DNA from 3 places in the Peribacillus sp. NPDC060253 genome. Region 1 is predicted to be linked to each of the others. Evidence: riboswitches for the same ligand, from Rfam matches in the RefSeq annotation. Region 1 holds a riboswitch; each other region holds the start of a gene.
The links. A riboswitch is a leader RNA that binds a small molecule or an ion and turns the genes downstream of it on or off. The one in region 1 is predicted to bind lysine.
Positions count from the first base shown of each region.

Region 2: another riboswitch for lysine. It lies ahead of ACFWE9_RS24710 (aspartate kinase); the one in region 1 lies ahead of ACFWE9_RS03545 (amino acid permease).
Region 3: another riboswitch for lysine. It lies ahead of dapA (4-hydroxy-tetrahydrodipicolinate synthase); the one in region 1 lies ahead of ACFWE9_RS03545 (amino acid permease).

Region 1 is NZ_JBHXAS010000007.1:70,190-72,465, reverse strand. It holds gene ACFWE9_RS03550 (LacI family DNA-binding transcriptional regulator) at 1-760, shown strand, start outside; lysine riboswitch at 1,003-1,186, shown strand; gene ACFWE9_RS03545 (amino acid permease) at 1,283-2,276, shown strand, end outside.
Region 2 is NZ_JBHXAS010000169.1:721-2,996, forward strand. It holds gene ACFWE9_RS24710 (aspartate kinase) at 1-1,107, opposite strand, end outside; lysine riboswitch at 1,197-1,373, opposite strand; gene uvrC (excinuclease ABC subunit UvrC) at 1,435-2,276, opposite strand, start outside.
Region 3 is NZ_JBHXAS010000091.1:15,146-17,421, reverse strand. It holds gene ACFWE9_RS19870 (MFS transporter) at 1-71, shown strand, start outside; partial or broken gene ACFWE9_RS19865 (IS6 family transposase) at 194-684, opposite strand; gene ACFWE9_RS19860 (hypothetical protein) at 690-905, opposite strand; lysine riboswitch at 1,004-1,182, shown strand; gene dapA (4-hydroxy-tetrahydrodipicolinate synthase) at 1,319-2,215, shown strand.

The DNA.
Region 1 (2,276 bases):
CACCAATCACCCCTATTACGGGGCAATCGTGCACGGAATTACTAAGCAGGCTAACGCAATAGGCTGCCATATAGTCATCTTTGAAACCCATTATGAAAGAGAGAAAGAAATTCAAGCGTTGAATATGCTGCAAATGAAGCAACTTGATGGCATTATCGTTTGTTCAAGAATTTCGGAAATGAAAGTCCTATTGGAATATCAAAAATACGGTCCGATTATTTTATGTGAAGATACAGCCCAGGCTGAATTATCGTCGATCAGCATAGATCATTATGCAGCCTTTTCCTGTGCCCTTGAATACGTGATTGCTAAAGGATATAAGAAGATTGGTTACAGTCTCGGCCGTAAAAAGAGCAGGAACAGTTTTCTTCGAACAAAGGCCTTTAATGATATCATGAGAAATCATCAACTTATAAACAATAAAGAATGGCAGTTTGAAGGCAGTTATCACATCAAAGACGGTGAACAATTGTTTCAGGTGTGGAATTCGATGATGGATAAACCGGAAGCTATCATCATCACTAATGATGACACGGCTGCTGGATTCATTCTTACTGCTAAGAAATCGGGAATAACAGTTCCAAACGATGTCGCCATCCTCGGCTTCAATAATGATAGCCTTAGTGAGATGCTCGACATCACGACCATTTCCTTGCCGCTGGAATGGATCGGTAAAATGGCAGTGGATCTATTTGAGAATCCTGAAGTAATCGAACATGTGAAGCTGGACTACGCCCTTATAAAAAGAAAGAGCGTTTAATGTTATTTTTGTATGTCGCAATTTGATTATTTCCTTTTGCCAACCCTTCTAGAACTAGGAAAAAATAACCACATAAAATAATGATTGCGATATCTATTAGAATATTTTATAATTTTGATATAGTAAACTTTACTCAATTACTAGCAATCAATTAATGATTTCAGGAATATCTTGAGTAATATCGTACGACGTCAACAATGCTGGCGCGACGATTTAAGAAAATTGAATACTTCCTCATTTACCGATGAGTTAGAGGCTGCAGCTTATAAAAGTAAAACGGACGAGATTCTGGAAAATTCAAGACTCCGTTTGAAAGGATAAGTTGCCGAAGTTTGGGTATATTCCATGTATATCCTTGCTGGCGGTGTTACCGAACAGGAACATCACTGTCACGTTTTTCTAAAAACGTGGGGAGCTATCTTCGGAAGGATAAACGGGTTTATTATAAACAGCCGTCGATCTTTTTCGACTGCTGTTTTTTTATATTTCGTTCCCTTCCAATAAAAAGGAGTGTAACATCAATTGTCAAATTCACAAAAAGCATCAAGCCCTACTGAATTGAAAAGGAGCCTGAAAGCGCGGCACTTAATGATGATTTCATTGGGTGGAACGATTGGAACAGGTTTATTTTTAGCAAGTGGCGGTGCGATTCATTCGGCCGGACCTGGCGGTGCCTTGGTGGCATACGCGGTCATCGGCATCATGGTTTATTATTTAATGACAAGTCTCGCAGAAATGGCATCGTTCATGCCGGTGGCCGGTTCATTCCGTGTTTATGCTTCCAAATTCGTCGACCCGTCTTTCGGTTTTGCGATTGGATGGAACTACTGGTATAACTGGGCAATCACCATTGCCGCCGAATTGGCAGCCGTTGTCTTAATTATGAAGTTCTGGTTTCCTGATAGTCCTTCCTTTATCTGGAGTGGTATCGCGTTAATCATTATGTTTCTTATTAATTATATGTCCGTTAAAGGTTTTGGCGAGGCCGAGTTCTGGTTTGCTATGATCAAAGTCGTGACAGTCGTCATTTTCTTGATCACTGGGGTTCTGATCATTCTCGGAATCATGGGTGGGAATGACCCAATTGGTTTTTCAAATTTCACTATGGGTGATGGCCCCTTTAACGGTGGTTTCTTCACGATCTTAGGCGTTTTCATGGCTGCCGGTTTCTCGTTCCAAGGAACGGAATTGCTTGGAGTGACGGCTGGTGAAAGCGAAGATCCAGAAAAAAATATCCCAAAGGCGATCAGATCCGTTTTCTGGCGCATCATTTTATTCTATATCCTTGCCATTTTTGTAATTGGTATGATCATTCCGTTTACTGATTCACGTTTATTGAGTCAAGATGTTGCCGTCAGTCCATTTACGCTCGTATTTGAACGTGCTGGCCTTGCATTTGCAGCATCCATCATGAACGCGATCATTTTATCATCCGTACTCTCTGCCGGTAACTCTGGCATGTACGCTTCAACTCGTATGCTCTGGGACTTGGCACGTGATGGGAAAGCGCCAAAAT
Region 2 (2,276 bases), on a different contig from region 1:
TTGGATGCCTGTATGGGCCATCACTTCGAACATCTCGGCGGCCACTCCTGGATTGGATACCATACCGGATCCGACGATGGACACTTTGGCCAAACCGCCTTCCGTTTCAATACGATTGAATGCCAATTTTTCTTTATTATTTTCCAGCACGATCAAGGCTGCTTCCGTATCTTCACTTTTAATGGAGAATGATAGATTGGTGGTATCCTCGGCGGTCATGCTTTGAATGATAATGTCCACATTAATTCTGTTTTTCGCAAGTGTCGTGAAAATTGTTGATAATACACCAAGTGATTGGGGCAAACCATATACTGTGACTCTTGTAATACTGTCTTCAAAAGCAATGCCGCGTACGATTAAGTTTTCTTCCATAGTTGCTTCCTCCTCAATGATCGTTCCTGATTCTTTCTCCATGCTCGAACGGACTTCAAGCGGAATTTGATAGTTTTTTGCATATTCGACAGCCCTTGGATGAAGGACGCCTGCCCCCAGATTGGCAAGTTCCAGCATTTCATCGTAAGAAATGGATTGGAGTTTTCGAGCGCCTTTTATGTAGCGTGGGTCCGTTGTGAAAACACCCGTTACATCCGTATAAATATCGCATCTATCCGCATTCAGCGCTGCAGCGATGGCAACCGCCGTCGTATCGGAACCGCCTCGCCCTAAGGTAGTGATCTCCCCATTTGCATCGTTCCCCTGGAAACCGGCTACGACCACTATTTTCTTTTCCAAAAGCTGAGCTTGGATCCTTGAAGCATCGATGTTTAAAATCCGGGCATTCCCATGAACGGATTCCGTTTGCATGCCGGCTTGCCAGCCAGTATACGAAATGGCTTCATGTCCTTCTTCAATCAATGCCATCGTTAACAAGGAAATCGTTACCTGTTCTCCTGTAGTCAATAGCATATCCATTTCCCTCTTGCTCGGGGATCCGGAAATATCACGGGCCATGGAAACCAATTGATCCGTGGTTTTCCCCATAGCCGAAACAACGACGACTACCTCATTTCCATTCTCCGCTTCCTCGATTACCCGTTTGGCAACATTTTTGATTTTTTCTACGCTACCGACGGATGTTCCGCCGAATTTTTGAACGATTAATGCCATCCTCATGCACCCTCTCTACCTTTTTAGGCAATAAAAAAAGCAATGAGAAATATCTCATTGCTGTGATCACATATCTAATACTGTAAACACAGTGAGATAGCTCTCCAGGGTATAAACCCTGACAATCCGCCATTTATTAAATGTCAGACCAGAAAAACAAGGTATGAGTCTTGTCTTCCTTCGGCGTCCTCCCCTTTCAAAACCTATCATGGAAGCTCATACTTCTCCAGGTTTTTACTCTTGAATTCCGCACCTCTATCAGCACTTTTAAGTTGTCTAATTAAAAATTCCTTCTAATCATAGCATAGAGATTTATCGCAAGCAAGATTATTCTTGCAATTTTCTAACGATTCCCTCGGCTACCCCTTTTGGCATGCCTGCGTCCATAATTTCCTCGGTCGTTGCCTCTTTGATTTTCTTCAATGACCCAAAATGCTTTAATAATTGCTTTCTCCGCTTTTCCCCGACTCCTGGAATATCATCAAGCTGTGAGTGAACCGCATTTTTCCCGCGTAGCTGGCGATGAAACGTAATCGCAAACCGATGCACTTCATCCTGAATTCTTTGCAATAAGTAAAATTCCTGACTCCGTGAATCAAGCGGAACAAGTTCAAGCGGGTTGCCAATCATCAATTGCGATGTTCTGTGTTTTTCATCTTTAATCAAACCCGAAAGTGGAATATCAAGGCCCAATTCATTTTCCAAAATATCTCGAACTGCTTCCACATGTCCCTTTCCGCCATCAATGATGATTAGATCCGGAAGTGGCAGCCCTTCTTTCAATACTCGTGAATATCTTCTTCGAACCACTTCACGCATCGATTCATAATCATCAGGTCCCTGGACCGTTTTGATCTTATATTTGCGGTACTCCCTTTTTTCCGGTTTCCCATCAATGAACACGACTAAAGCGGAAACAGGGTCACTTCCCTGGATATTGGAGTTATCGAAGGCTTCAATTCGATGCGGGGTATAGATGCCCAATTGGAACCCGAGGTTTTCCACGGCTTTGATCGTTCGTTCTTCATCTCGTTCAATCAAAGAAAATTTTTCCTGTAGGGCGATGGAGGCGTTTTTATTCGCCAGTTTAAGCATATCTTTTTTCGCTCCCCGTTTCGGGTGAATCGTTTTCACACCAAGCAGCCCTTCGGCCATTTCGGCATCCACTG
Region 3 (2,276 bases), on a different contig from region 1:
CTATCTTTGCCAGTCTTCTAACTTTCCTAAGTTATCGCTTAGACCAAAAACAACAAAAGAAGGCAGCATAAGAGGATGAAGAAGCAATAAAAAAGCAGTTCTCGTGCAAAAATCACTCGTTAGAAACATAGAGTGTGGTTTCCTTTATATTGAAAAATTATGAAGCTAATCCAAACAATTTATGGATAAATTCTTATTGGTTTTGGGCAAGCTTCACCCTTGATAAACCTGTTTCTTTTTAATCACATGCATGGCTTCTATGCCACTCAGTATGTAAGTAGCTGTACGAAATGATTTCTATCCTTACATCGAACGAACGCGCTTTTTTTATAAAACGATGATCCTGTTCTACCATATTATTGTGATATTTAACTTGCCTTATTTGCATGCCTTCAAGCATGCGATTCTCTTCTTTTAACTCTTGAATCGCTACAGGATAGGCTGGATTTTTATCCACTGTTATGACACAAGGTTTACAAACATGAGAAGTAGCCAAGGCTTTCTTGAAAAGCGCTTAGCTGCTTGTTTATCTCTTGATTCCCTTAGATAAAAATCAATCGCATTCCCTTCTGAATCGACTGCACGATATAAATAAATCCATTGACCTTTTACTTTGATATACGTTTCATCAACTATTCAAGAGTCATTTGTTGGCTTAAGATGACGACGTACTCTTTTATCTAATATTGTTAGACCATTTTAAACCTGTATTGATTATCAAGACCAATTCCACCTAATAAACTATTAGCGAGTGTCTCGCTTTGCTCAATTTTTTCTGATAGTATAGTAGATTGAATCAATGGAGTTCTACTTACAATTGAAGCGATTCGTTTTCTTGCTTCCCAAACGTCACGGAAAAAGATGAATCCAGCCCAATACCGCAGCCATTTCCATCGATTATCCATGTATTCTTAATAAAATATTTCTAAATTAGCCTTGCAACAGAATGGATTATCTGCTATATTACAGTCAATTAAATATTTTCTTACTTCATACTTTTTGAAGTGAGGATAGAGGAGCAAAGACCATTAGTACACATTTTGAGGAGAATGAGATCCTATGACTAGTGTGGAAAGGGGAATTTGCCGAAGCGGAAAGAATCTCATATTCTTGAAGCTGGTTCTGCTATTGAATAAATACAGGACTGTCATATAGGAAACTATATGGAGGGCTATCTTACGCACCGAAACGATTTTTTTGATAAATATTGTTTCTACTGCAGCAGCGAATCCTCGTTGTTGCTTTTTTGCGTTTACTCCTGAATGGCCCTAACCACCTCTGAGTTTTTCAAAAAAATTATACAAAAGGGTGTGAAGTTATGAATTTTGGCCAAGTATTAACCGCAATGGTTACCCCGTTTAATCATAATAATGAGGTTGATTTTTATGCTACGAGAACGTTAGTAAATTATTTAATTGCTAATGGTTCTGATGGATTAGTTATAGCTGGTACAACCGGAGAGTCTCCTACATTAACAGCAGAAGAGAAAGTAGATTTATTCAAAGTTGTTGTAGAAGTTGTTGATGGAAGAGTTCCAGTCATAGCTGGAACTGGCTCAAATAACACGAAAGCTTCTATCAGCTTAACAAGGCAAGCAGAGGCAGCAGGAGTCGACGGAGTTATGCTCGTTACCCCATACTATAACAAGCCGTCTCAAGAAGGATTATTTCAGCACTTTAATGCTATTGCCCAATCAACATCATTACCTGTAATGCTTTATAATATCCCAGGACGAAGTGTTGTAAACATGTCAGTAGAGACGATTGTTCGTCTCTCAAAAATCAACAATATTGTGGCATTAAAAGAAGCAAGTGGTGACTTAGATGCCATGGCACAAATCATTAGCGAAACAACTAGTGATTTTACTTTGTACAGCGGCGATGATGGATTAACAATACCGGTTTTAGCCATCGGTGGAACAGGCATTGTTTCGGTTTCTTCACACATAATTGGTAATGAAATGCAAGAAATGATTAATAGCTTCAAAAATGGTGATGTCCGTGGTGCTGCTTCCATACATCGTAATCTTCTTCCAATTATGAAAGCATTATTTGCTGCACCAAGCCCATCACCGGTAAAATCAGCATTAAATATGCGAGGGCTAAATGTTGGCGGTGTCCGCTTACCATTGCTCCCTTTAAACAACGAAGAAAAAACAGCTCTACAAATAGCTCTACAACCTAGTAACGTAGAATCTGTGTTATTAAAATATTAAAGCGAGACTTAAATACCGACTTTCTAATTAAAGACCATAATAAACGGGATAAGTTTATAAA